Microbulbifer sp. A4B17: one gene and its partner. The protein of the gene in region 1 interacts with the protein of each later gene in a pairwise test. Links are inferred from orthologs where the notes say so. Each region holds a gene or a part of one and is shown on either strand. Other genes may lie near its edges.

The links.
Region 2: the proteins of BTJ40_RS15180 (region 1) and BTJ40_RS20250 interact in binary tests that used the Escherichia coli proteins (3 or more experiments, as listed by UniProt). The link is inferred for Microbulbifer sp. A4B17 from one-to-one orthologs.

Annotation. Positions count from the first base shown.
Region 1 is NZ_CP029064.1:3,433,759-3,441,569, reverse strand. The notes cover bases 2,565-5,485. They hold BTJ40_RS15180 (aminoacyl-histidine dipeptidase), read right to left. Parts: upstream 4,801-5,485; coding sequence 3,328-4,800; downstream 2,565-3,327. Other genes in these bases: BTJ40_RS15175 (VacB/RNase II family 3'-5' exoribonuclease), read right to left, coding at 4,924-5,485; BTJ40_RS15185 (class I SAM-dependent methyltransferase), read right to left, coding at 2,565-3,155. In the rest of the region: BTJ40_RS15200 (linear amide C-N hydrolase), read left to right, coding at 1-550; BTJ40_RS15195 (GNAT family N-acetyltransferase), read left to right, coding at 582-1,466; BTJ40_RS15190 (polysaccharide deacetylase family protein), read left to right, coding at 1,466-2,365; more of BTJ40_RS15185, read right to left, coding at 2,358-2,564; more of BTJ40_RS15175, read right to left, coding at 5,486-6,891; BTJ40_RS15170 (Glu/Leu/Phe/Val dehydrogenase dimerization domain-containing protein), read left to right, coding at 7,421-7,811. UniProt on the Escherichia coli protein: Dipeptidase with broad substrate specificity. Requires dipeptide substrates with an unblocked N-terminus and the amino group in the alpha or beta position.
Region 2 is NZ_CP029064.1:4,632,841-4,637,508, forward strand. What follows is about bases 1-2,952. They hold BTJ40_RS20250 (aminopeptidase P N-terminal domain-containing protein), read right to left. Parts: upstream 2,177-2,952; coding sequence 824-2,176; downstream 1-823. Other genes in these bases: BTJ40_RS20245 (FAD-dependent monooxygenase), read right to left, coding at 1-759; BTJ40_RS20255 (UPF0149 family protein), read right to left, coding at 2,176-2,730; BTJ40_RS20260 (TIGR02449 family protein), read left to right, coding at 2,939-2,952. Outside these bases: more of BTJ40_RS20260, read left to right, coding at 2,953-3,142; BTJ40_RS20265 (cell division protein ZapA), read left to right, coding at 3,142-3,471; BTJ40_RS20275 (5-formyltetrahydrofolate cyclo-ligase), read left to right, coding at 3,761-4,339; BTJ40_RS22535 (hypothetical protein), read right to left, coding at 4,433-4,570.

The DNA.
Region 1 (7,811 bases):
CTCTGATCCCAGTGGGGACTCCGCGATATTTGAATATCTAAGTGGTAGGCTAAAGATCCATCACGGTAAACAGTATAAGGTAATGACTAACTCTCCGCCCTATGATCAACAGTTGGCTATCAATGCATACTGGGACCTGATCGGAGGTCAGAACTTTTTACCGGGTACAATTAGCGCAGCTGACAGGTTTGTAAGGGCCAGTTATGCCTTGAAAACATCACCAGAATATAAAGGGCATCGCAAGGCTCTGGCATCAGCCTTTTCCCAAATCCGTGCTGTCAGTGTACCTCTGGGAATGGATGACCCGGATAAACCTAATATAGCCTCAACACTTTGGCGGTCGGTTATCGATCAGGAAAATAATCACTACTATTTTGATTCCGTTATCAATCCATCGGTCATTTGGCTGGATATGGCCAATGTTTCTATTGAGCCTGGAGCCAAGGTAATGTCTATGAAACTGGATACCCCAATGGATATCGGTGGTGAGGTGACATCAAAGTTAAGTCCCTCACAACCCTTTAAATTCCTGGCACCGAAAAATTTTTAATAAACACGAAAATAATGAGAGCTCAAAGCCAATGAATGAGTCATTTACTGTTCGGGCGATGACCCGAAAAGAACTGGATCTTCTGGTTGACTGGGCCGCTCTTGAAGGCTGGAACCCAGGGTTGCACGATGCGAAAATTTTCTGGAAAACGGATCCTGAAGCCTATATTGCAGCTGAGGTAAAGGGTGAACTGATTGGTGGTGGAGCAATTACTGTTTATGGAGACGATTTTGGTTTTATGGGCTTCTTTATTGTCAGGCCTGAATTTCGTGGTCACGGCTTTGGTAATAAGCTTTGGTATATTCGAAGGGACCGATTAAGGGACCGATTAAGGGCCCGCTTGAGGCCTGATGCGAGTATTGGTTTGGATGGGGTGTTTGCTATGCAGGACTACTATGCAAGAGGTGGTTTTACTTTTTCTCATCGCAACCTTCGCTACCGTACAGAGTCGTCCGTATTTGAAGATGTAAACAGGGGCCGTCCGGATGAAGTTGTCCCAATCAGTGAAGTTTCTTTCGATCAGCTAATTGCATATGACCGGACCTGTTTTCCTGCTGCTCGCCAGGTATTTCTCGAAGCGTGGGTCTCACAGGCTGAGGCGCTGAGTTTGGGTTACGTCCAGTTTGGAAGCCTTTGTGGCTATGGTGTGATTAGGCGTTGCCGCAATGGATGTAAAGTCGGTCCCTTATTTGCAAATAGCTATAAAGTGGCAGATATGCTACTGAAGGCACTAATTCCATTTGCAGGTGAAGGGCCTGTATTTCTGGATGTGCCGGAAAATAATATTGCGGCTATGTCTCTTGTGAAGCACTATGGGATGGAGGAGGTTTTCGGTTGCGCAAGAATGTACCTGGGCCCAATGCCCGATATTGCGCAGGATCGCATTTTTGGCGTGACGACATTTGAGCTTGGTTAATGCACGAAAGGAATTTGCAAGGATATGCTGGGCGCCCGCCCAACCCCCACTGGCCTGGCCAGGCCCGTATTGCAGTTCAGTTTGTTTTGAATTTGGAGGAAGGGTCGGAATCGACCACGCTGAATGGTGATACTCAATCTGAATCTTACCTGCATGAACTCCCGGGGAGGCCTGCACGAGTTGGGACACGGGATTTCAGTGTGGAGAGTATGTATGAATACGGATCCCGGGCCGGGGTTTGGCGGCTTCTCGATATCTTTGATATTTTCAATGTTCCATTAACGGTTTTTGCCACTGGTCAGGCCTTGGAGCTTAACCCTGTTTTGGCTCGGGCTTTGGTTGATGCGGGCCACGAGGTAGCGGGACACGGGTACCGGTGGATCGATTATAAAGATATTCCCAAAGGCCGTGAGAAACACGATATTCAACTCACTGTTAAGTTAATCGAACAATTAACAAAGAGGCCGCCTTTTGGGTGGTACACGGGCCGGGTGAGCCCTCACACCAGTTCACTGGTGCGAAAAATTGAAGGGCTGCTATATACGTCAGATTCCTACTGTGATGATTTGCCATACTGGGGGCAGAAGAACGATCCGTTATTAGTAATTCCCTACACCTTGGTAAACAACGATATTCAGTACTTGCTGCCCAGTGGCTGCACGACAGCTGATGATTTCTTCTGCTTACTCAAGTGCGCTTTCGATCAGCTTTGGCGAGAGGGCAATGCATGTCCCAAGTTGATGACTATCGGTTTACACGGAAGGGTCAGTGGCCATCCGGCCAGGGCAATTGGAATTTACAGGTTCTTAAAATATATTCAGGGTTTTGAGCCAATATGGATTTGTCGCCGCAAAGAGATTGCGCAACATTGGATTTCAACTTTTTCAAACTCTAGTTAACTTGTGCCAAGGCTCTCCAGAGTGTCTGGGTGTGGAATGTATGCGGGGTAATAACACAGGCCTCTTTTTGCGCGGACCTCCACTCTTCAGGGGTGATTTTACCCTGGGTAATTAACTGGTCCGAGACAGGTGTGATGAGTCCAACAAGATTTTCTAATAAGTGTTTACACTTTTCTCTGTCCTTAGTGCCATTGGCATTGATCACGTAGGGGGAAACCTCAACTTTGCTGACCTGTAGAGATGATAATAAAGGGAACAGATTAACCGCTATTTCGGGAGATCCTCGTCCATTGTCGTAGGCCAGCACATTGCGCGCACGGAAGCACTTCATAAGATTGAACTTGTCGGGGCCGGTGTAATAGGTCGCGTCATAGGGCTCGTGAATAATGACCCTGCCGCCGGGACGTACAATCCGGATCATTTCCTGCAGCATGGTTTTTGGGGTTGGAAGATGTATCAGGACTAAACGTGCAAAGGCTGCATCTACGGATGAGTCGTCCAGCCCTGATTGCTCTGCATTGCAGAGTTTAAATTCAGCATTAGTAAGACCTAATTTTTGCGCCGCCTGCTTGGCTTTGTCTACTTGGGCGGATTGTATATCCAGCCCAATATACCCGCCCAAGGATACCTCTTGAGCAATCCAGAGATTAGCGCCTGCACCACAGCCAAACTCTGCTACCCGATAATCTGGAGGAAAATGTATATCCTCAGTATCTCCGTAAATTTCTCTCTGCAGTAACAGGCGTTTCTGCTCTGAGTCCTTTGCGCCCAGTGAATAACCCTTATTCATCTTCTCCGACCGACGGTGAAAGTAATAAGTCTCAAAATAGTCCAGAGATTTCTTAACGATAGGATAAAATCAGTTTTAATAGGGCTGACACGCAGAGTGTCGTTTTCATTGATGGGGCTGAATGGGGGGCAAAGTGTCGGGCCTCGGAGAAACCCAAGGCCCGGTTGGGCGGTTAGTCCCGGGCCGGGATTGCCTGGACCACTTTAATAAAGTAATCCCAGAAATTGGCGACACTCTGGATATGCACCTTCTCTTCAGGAGAGTGAGCGCGGCGAATGGTTGGGCCAAAGGAAACCATATCCCAGTTGGGGTAGGGCTTGGCCAGCAATCCGCACTCCAGGCCGGCGTGAATGACTTTTACTTCAGCTTCCTCGCCAGTCATATCTTTATAGACATCCTTCATCATCGCCAGCAGCGGTGAATCGGGATTTGGTGTCCAGCCAGGGTAGTCGTTGTCCAGTGTCGTTTCCGCACCTGCCAGCTGGAAGGTGGCGGCGACATTGAGGCCGTGTTGGTCGCGGGCGCTGTCAGAGAGGCTGCGTACAAGACATTGGATTTTTACTCGATGCTCACCGTTCTCCTCCATTGTTACAACACGGGCCAGGTTGTTGGATGACTCAGCAATGCCTTCGAGAGCAGTGCTCATTCGCTCAACACCATTGGGGCAGCAGCGGATTGCGCGAATAAGGGTCAATTGGCTATCTGCGTCCAGGGTGTTGGCTGGAGTTTCGGTAGCTTCCAGGGTGATGTCCAGTGCCGCTTCGTTGTCCAGTTCACGGGCAATTTGAGCGCTTTCGCTTTTTACAATTTCCTGTACTTTATCGACCGCTACTGAAGGCACGACCAGGGTTGCGAAGGATTCGCGGGGAATCGCATTGCGCAGGCTACCGCCATCCAGGCTGGCAATACGCAGATCGGAGACCTGGGTTAGAGCGGCGTGGATAATGCGGTTTGCGATTTTGTTGGCATTGCCTCGGCCTTTGTCGATATCCAAGCCTGAATGCCCGCCACGGAGGCCGCGAACAGAGAGTTTTACTGCTTCGGTATCGGGTAGGACCGCTTCTGGCGTATAGGGTAGGCTGACATTGACGTCGACACCGCCGGCACAGCCGATATACAACTCGCCTTCATCTTCAGTATCCAGATTCAGGAGCAGGTCGGCTTCAAAATAACCAGGCTTAAGGTTCTTGGCACCGGTCATGCCCGCTTCCTCATCAATTGTCAGCAGGGCTTCCAGGGCGGGGTGGGCAATATCAGTAGATTCCATCAGGGCCAGGATTGCGGCAACACCGATACCATTGTCTGCGCCGAGCGTGGTGCCTTCCGCAGTTACCCAGTCTCCATCCACGTAGGGTTTGATTGAGTCGGTGAGAAAGTCGTGCTCAGTGTCGGCATTCTTCTGCGGCACCATATCCACATGGCTCTGCAGGGCCAGTGTCTTGCGGTTTTCCATACCTGGAGTGGCCGGCTTCTTGATCACAATATTGCCGATTTCATCCAGCTGAACGCTTAGGTCGCGTGCTTTAGCGAAGCTAACGATATGCTCCACTACGCGGTCTTCATGTTTGGACGGGCGTGGAATTTCACAGAGCTTGGCAAAGTGTGCCCACAGTGGAGTTGGGTTCAATTCAGCAATATTGCTCATGAGTGGCCTCGATTTATTCTATTGGTGCCGGAGCTTGATGTTAGCTGCCGATCAAAGGTGGTGGGCTTTGGCCCCCGGCAGGAAAGCCCGGCGAGTGCCGGGCTTGGGTAAATGTGCAGGAATTTATTTCTGGGCCGCGTCGGCAGCTTCAGTTTTTTCAGCGTTCAGTTCAAAGGCTATGCGTCGTTTGTCTACATCGACAGACGCTACTTTAACTGAAACTTCCTGTTCTAGGTGGAAGCGTTTTTCATTGTGCGTAAGAACCAGGTGCTTGCCATCGAAGGCGGGTAGATTCTTCTTATCGCCATTCATGCGCACAAAGCCGTCAATACCAAAGTCGTCGAGTCGCACGCCGATGCCTGCGCCGTTTACCAGTGTGATTTTCCCTGTAAATTCCTGGCCAACTTTCTTCTCGATAAACTGAGCGTAGAGCCATTGCTCCAGGGCTCGGTTGGCCTGGCGACCACGAATCAGGCTTTCCTGCAGGGATTCAATTTTATCATCGGCCAGGGTGGAGGCTTTCTCTCCCAGCGCAGCAGCACGCAGAACGCGGTGGTTGTGCAGGTCGTTGTACTTGCGAATAGGAGAGGTGACGGTGGCGTAGGCCTCAAGGCCCAGTCCCAGGTGTGCCCCCACCTTGTTATCGAGCTGGCCCGGGCGCAGCATACGCTTGAGCACGGCGAGCAGGTTCTTCATCTGCGGCTCTTCATGGTTTTCCAGGTGCTTAACCAGCGAAAGGTAATGCTCCAGCTGCCCCAGATCGGCCTCTGCATGCTCAGGCAGCAGTTCTTTCAGCAGACTGCGAACTTCTCCCATGCGCTCTTCGCGAAAGCCCAGGTGAACAGAGAAACAGCCCTGCTCAATTTTGGCAAGTTTGCCACCCATGCTGATATTGGTGGCGAGCATCGCTTCCTCGACCATTCGCTGGGCGATATTGCGTTCCTGCTTTTCGATATGTTCAATTTTGCGCTGGTCGTTCAAGAGGATTTCGTAGTCCGGGCGATCTTCCATTGCCAGTGAGTGACTGGCACGGTAGGCGGCGCGGGCTTCATAGACCGCTGCCAAATTACGCAGACTGTCCTGTTGCTCCTGGGGCACGGCGGAGTCGTCACCCTCAATAAAGCGGCTGACTTGTTCATAGCTCAGTTTGTGCTGGGAGCGAATAGCGGCAAATTCATAGCGGCTATTGCCAATGGTGCCATCGCTGTCGATATCGATATGGATAACCAGGGCTGGGCGCAACTCGCCGGGGACCAGGGAGAAGAGGTTCTCACACAGGTTGCGCGGCAGCATAGGCAGGGTTTCCCCTGGCAGATACTGGCTGTGGGCGCGATTAAACGCCTCTTTATCCAGGGGGCTGTTTTCATCGATAACCGAAGACGGGTCAGCGATAGCAATATGTAGGGTCCAGCCACCGTCACGGCTGCTTACTGCCAGGGCGTCGTCCATATCGCGAGTAGTTTCTGCATCGATAGTTGCGAAGCCCAGTTTGGAGAGATCGGTGCGCTCACTGGTAACTTTTGAGAGTCTTTCCGCAATAGTGTCCGCCTGCTTTTGGGCACCGGTACCAAATTGTTCTGGCAGCTTGAACTGGGCTACAACATAGGCGTGCTCAATGCCAGGCATATCAGGCTTGCCGATCACCGTTTCCACTTTGGCCTGAGCTCTGCCGTCTTTAAACGGATGGCGGTTTACTTTACAGGCAATAAATTCTCCCGGCTGGGCCTTGCCGCGGGCTTTTGGGGGGAGAAAAATCCAGCGAGACAGGCCGTTTTGTGTGGGTTGGATAAAGTGGCCCTGGCCGCGCTGTACATACTGGCCAACAAGGTAGTCGAGCTGGCTGTCGAGCAATGCATCGAGTTCCGCCGCGAGCTTACCCTTGTTCTCTTCGGAGAGACTTACTCGAACCCGGTCACCGGGGAATACGCGCTCCATTTCATTGGGAGGCAGGAAGGCTTCCCTTCCGTCATCCAACTCAACGAAGCCAAACTTGCCGTTACTGCCGCGAACCCGGCCCTCGGCAAATTCCTTACTGGAGCGAATATCTGTTTTCAGTTGCGAAAGTTGTTTCAGAGCGTCGGCATTCAGCATCGAGTTTATCTCTATGGATCGATTTGGGCGCGGATTCTACCAGACCATGGACAGAGGATGTACCGAGGTTAGGCGGTGGAAATGATCTTAGATGTCGGCGCTAAGAGACTTTCAAAAATTTTCGAAAAAGTAGGCATGTTAAGGAAGGCTGCTGAAGGTGTTATAGGTATTTAATGGTTGGGAAAGCCAGTGGGGCAATGCTTTTCTTCCCGGCGTCAGTTATAGGAAATTTATGGGCGTGTCGCCAGCGATCGAGGATGGCCTGGTCACGGCCTTCAGACAGCAGTGAAATAAAGATGTTGAGGCAGCCGCCCGGTTTGATGACCGGGTAGCCCGAGTTATTCCAATATAGATAAATATCCTAAAAATTACTGCCTGGTATGATATTTTAGCTATTACAATGCTCATGTGTGCAAAATATGCAAACTTTGTCTGTGGGAGCTGGATATAATCTTATTCCAGATAAAAACAGATAAGGGCTGTGGTTGTTCCCCAGCTGTAGAACCGGCCTTCCGGAGAGGAACAGTTAATGAGTATTTTTTCCCATTCCGCCTACGATAAACACGAACAAGTGGCGTTTTACCAAGATGCAAAGAGTGGCTTGAAGGCCATTATCGCGGTACACAATACGAATTTGGGTCCTTCACTGGGTGGCTGTCGAATGTGGCCCTACGCCGATGATGGCGAGGCCCTGAATGACGTTCTTCGCCTTTCCCGAGGTATGACTTACAAGTCTGCTATGGCTGGCCTCAAGCTGGGCGGCGGCAAATCTGTAATCATTGGTGATCCGCGCAAGGAAAAGACTCCTGAATTGCTCCGTGCAATGGGTGAGTTTATCAATACCCTGGGTGGTCGCTACATTACCGCTGAAGATTCTGGCACTAGTGTGTCAGATATGAGTGTTATCGGTGAGACAACTG
Region 2 (4,668 bases), 1.2 Mb from region 1 along the record:
AGCCTCTGCCTCTTCACAAGCCCAAACCAGCGCTGCGCGGTGATGCCCCTCTCTATCCGGCAGCGGCAAAAGTGCCATAGGCCCCAATCGGGTGAAGCGTTCGTAAGCAACGCCGTTGTGAGGCTTCTGCAGACCGACAGTGGTAACCAGGGCCCTCTGCTGGTATTTAACCGAGCTGATTTCTATCCCCAGCTGGCGACACAGAGGCGAATTCACCCCATCGGCAGCGACCACTAATCCACAGGACAGCGATTGGTCAAGGGAATTCTCACCGGCTCGCCACAACAGGTTTGCACCTGCAGAAGTCATGTTAATGTCAGTAACCTGCGCTGGCGCCAATAATTGGGTAGAAGTTCTAGCTAAGGCGCTGTGGAGAATTGGACCGAGGGCTGCATTTTCAATTACTGCGCCCAAAATTCCCTCAAAATTGACCCCCTGTCCCTCACGGCTAGAGAGGGAGGCGCCAAATGCGTGCCCGCGATCACTCACATGAATACGCTCGATTGAGGCACTGTAGGCCTGCAAGGCGGGCCAGAGACCCAGCTCCTGAAACAACTGCAAACTGCCTGCGGCAATTGCCGTGGCCCGCGTATCAAAGCTCGGTAATTGAATACTCGCTGCCGCATCCGGCAGCGCTCTCTGCTCCAGAAGTGCCACTCTGAGCTGAGGACAAAAATGCGACAACATCAGTGCCAGGCTGGCCCCCGCCATACCACCACCGACAATGGCCACATCCACTTTACGCGCCGACTCACCCATCCCAATTCCCCCTATGATTATTCGGCATTGCAATATTAATCACCGAATAATCCAACAATCACTTCTAACGAGTCAGTAAATCCCGACCGTGAAGCATGGTGTATTCAATATCTTCAATGGCCTTCGGAGCCGCTGCTGAAAGGACCTGTGGCCCTTTACTGGTGAGAGCGACATCATCCTCGATACGAATCCCGATCCCGCGAAACTGTGCGGGAATATTCTCGTCGTTTTCCGGAATATAAATACCGGGCTCAATTGTCATCACCATGCCGGCTTCCAACTGGCGCCAGGATCCATGGACGCGATAATCACCCACATCGTGCACATCCATGCCCAGCCAGTGGCCAACCCGGTGCATATAGAACCGTCGGTAAGCGCCGGATTCGATCAACCCTTGGGTATCGCCTCGCAGCAGGCCCAGGTCGACCAGCCCTTGGGTGATTGTCTCAACACTGGCAAGGTGAGGATGGTCCCAGTGATTTCCCACTGAAACCTGTTCGATCGCTGCTTGCTGGGCGGCCAGGACTATTTCATAAACTGCGCGCTGCGGCCCGCTAAATGAGCCATTAACCGGATAGGTGCGGGTAATATCCGCCGCATAGCCACGGTACTCACACCCCGCATCCACCAGCACCAGGTCCCCATCGTGCAACTGCGCACTGTTACTGCAATAGTGCATTACCAACGCATTGCTACCACCCCCAACAATCGTGGGATAGGCGGATTCACGGGCTCCAGAATCGACAAAGGTATGCAGGAGGGCGGCTTCCAACTGGTATTCGTAGAGGCCCGGTTGGCATCGGGTCATGGCCCGGCAGTGTGCCTCGGCGCTGATTTTAGCTGCCTGTTCCATTAGGCGTATTTCCTGGGCCGACTTAATCAGCCGCAATTCCCGCAACTGATAATCGATGTCGACCATTTCCGGCGCGCCCCCGGTATTCGGCGCCGCAGTAATCCGCTCTAAATAATTGCGGATACGCCGGTCCAAATGAGCGTAGCGCCCCATGGGGAAATAAACCCGCTCACGCCCCTCCAACAATCCCGGCAAAATATCATCGAGATCACCGATGGGAAACGCATCGCTCAATCCACACTGCTGCACTGCGCGCTCCGGCCCCAGGCGCGGACCGTCCCACTTTTCTTTTTCCGCATCGCGCTCCCGACAGAACAACAAGGTTTCTCCCTGTGTTCGTCCCGGCACCAAAACCAGCAGTGCCTCAGGCTCATCAAAGCCGCAGAGATATAAAAAATCACTGTCCTGGCGAAACGAGAAAAAAGTATCTCTGGAGCGCAGTTGCTCCCCAGCAGATGACACTATCGCCAAACTGCCAGCGGGCAATTCTGCCATCAGGCGGTTGCGACGGCGGGCGTACTCAGACCGGCTGATTCCCGCTGTGGTTTTCGGAGTCTTAGGCATCAGTGAATGGTGGGCTCGCTATCGGATTCCTTCCCTTTTACTTCAGTAAATATATTGAGTACGGCAACGCGAACGTATTCCTGTAGCTCGACTAGTTGCAGTTCAGTCTCCTCACCCTCTTCAACGTGTTCAGCGTCCAATTGGGCGATGGCACTGATATCTTTTAATGCTTCGTCACTGGTAGGCATCAATTTTTCCCGTGCCCCACCAACACCAAAACCATGCAGGAATCCATCGCACCAATGGCTCAGCGCTAAAGCGCGAGAGACGACATCTTCATCATCACACAGCACCAGTTCAAAATTGAAGTTGGAACCGTCCAGCTGCTTGTGACTCTCATCAGCCAGTTGGAAAAAATCCCGATTAAGATCTGCCGGCACCGCCTCCACATCGAGCAACCCAGCCAGCTCATTCTGCCAGCGTTGTTTGTCCGGCCGCTCACCCGCCGCAAGAATGCCACAGATAAAGCCGTGCAATTCGCTGGGATCAGCCTGTCCTCCAGCTGAGAGAATGGCATTGGCGAGGAGTTCAAATTGGCTAGCTTCAGAAGTCATAGTTACCGTACAGCTTTTTGTGAATTAGGCTTTTCAATCCGGCTTCCAAACAGGTACCAAACCGGGAAAATGAGGCATTAAGAGACAATTTTGTGATTGTCCGCGCAGGCGCAGCGATTGACCCACCAATACGCCGGCAATATAGTAGCGGAATCCCTCGCAGTCTGTCGTGTTGCGAACTCAGACGTCGACCTCAAATGCAGGAAATATGGATAAGCTGCAAGCGCTAGAAAGCACCGTGGATTCACTCATTGCCCGCTGTCAACAATTGGCAGATGACAATCGTGAATTGCGCCGGCAGGAAGCCGACTGGCTGCGTGAACGCCAGCGCCTGATAAAAAATAACGAGGCCGCCCGCTCGCGGGTAGAAGCTATGATTAACCGTCTTAAAGGGCTAACGCAAGATACCTGATGTCTGAAACCGCATCACCCTCCGAAACTGTAACTGTCTCTATTCTCGATAAAGAGTACCGTGTCGCCTGCGCGGAAAGCGAGCGCGCCGGTCTACAGGCTTCGGCACACCTGCTACACGAACGCATGTCCCGCATCCGCGCAACGGGAACTGTTATCGGTTTAGAGCGTATCGCCGTAATGGCAGCGCTTAATATTGCCCACGAGCTTATCCAGGCGAAAGCTGAACTCAGTTCCATCCCTCTGCAAGAAGAGATGTTGGAGCGACTCACCGACAAGGTGCAAAGTGCCCTCGGTGAAATAGAATCGGAAGAAAAACCTCAAGATTGAGGTGACAAGAAGCCACTTTCTGCTACCAGTCACCTCAGTTAAATTTCTGGTTAACAGGCCCCCGTTCTACAAGTTATAATTGATTCATACCCTGGGGTGTTGGCCAGCAGACTATGTCCTTGAGCCGATAATCTTACCCCGGTGGTTTCCAGCGGGTGCTGGTGCGCAAGTCCGCCTTGTAGCGGAAAGCCTTATGTACTCCGGATCCCACCACCTTGAACCTTACGGTTCAAGGCTCCGTCTACAGCCGCACACTCGGGGTACCCTATTTCTCCACGCTTTTCCCACAATGACTGAAACAAAAACGCAACTGCGCCGCCGTATGCGCGCGGGGCGACGGGATCTCAGCGCCTATCAACAGCGTTTGCATGGCCGCGCAACCATCACTCTCCTGAGCCGTATCCCACAAATGAATCGAGCAGTGCACGTCGGTATCTATTGGCCAACAGACGGTGAGCTGGATGTCCGCTACCTGCTGCAACGGTTTCCACAAAAACATTTTTATTTACCGCAGCTCCCGGCAGAACCACATCCCCACCTCCGGTTCAGACGCTGGCAGGGTGAACCCCTGGCTTTCCGCAACCGCTATCGTATCCCAGAGCCTGTACGCACCACCTACCGTGCTCCAAAGCTCCTGGACCTGGTTTTGGTGCCTCTGGTCGCCTTCGATCCCAGCGGTGCGCGCCTGGGTATGGGGGCGGGCTTCTACGATCGAACTTTTGAGCACAAACAGTTATTACCGGGCACAGGGCCGCAACTTATTGGCGCAGCGCACCAGCTGCAGTGTGTGGATAACTTGCCCACAGACAACTGGGATATTCCGCTGGATATGGTGGTCACTGAACAGCGTATTTATCGCTGTCGCTAAAAAGTGGTTGCTGGAATACAAAAAAAGCCGGACACCTGGGTGTCCGGCTTTTTTTGTGTTTGCTCGTGGGCAGAGCGCCCCCCCGGCATCAGCCTAACGGGTAACCACTCCCTGTTGCAGAGCAGCCGGCGGTTCAGCTTCGGAAGAAAATACCTCAGATAAACCACTGGTACTCAACAGAACGCCCGCGACAAAGACAACCACAGCGATTGTCAGCGCATCGGCTTTCATTGGGACCATCCTGTACGATAATTTTGTTTTTATATGCGTTTCGCCCCGCTTATGACCAAAGCCACAGCAAAAGTTCCACGCGAATAGACAATACTCAA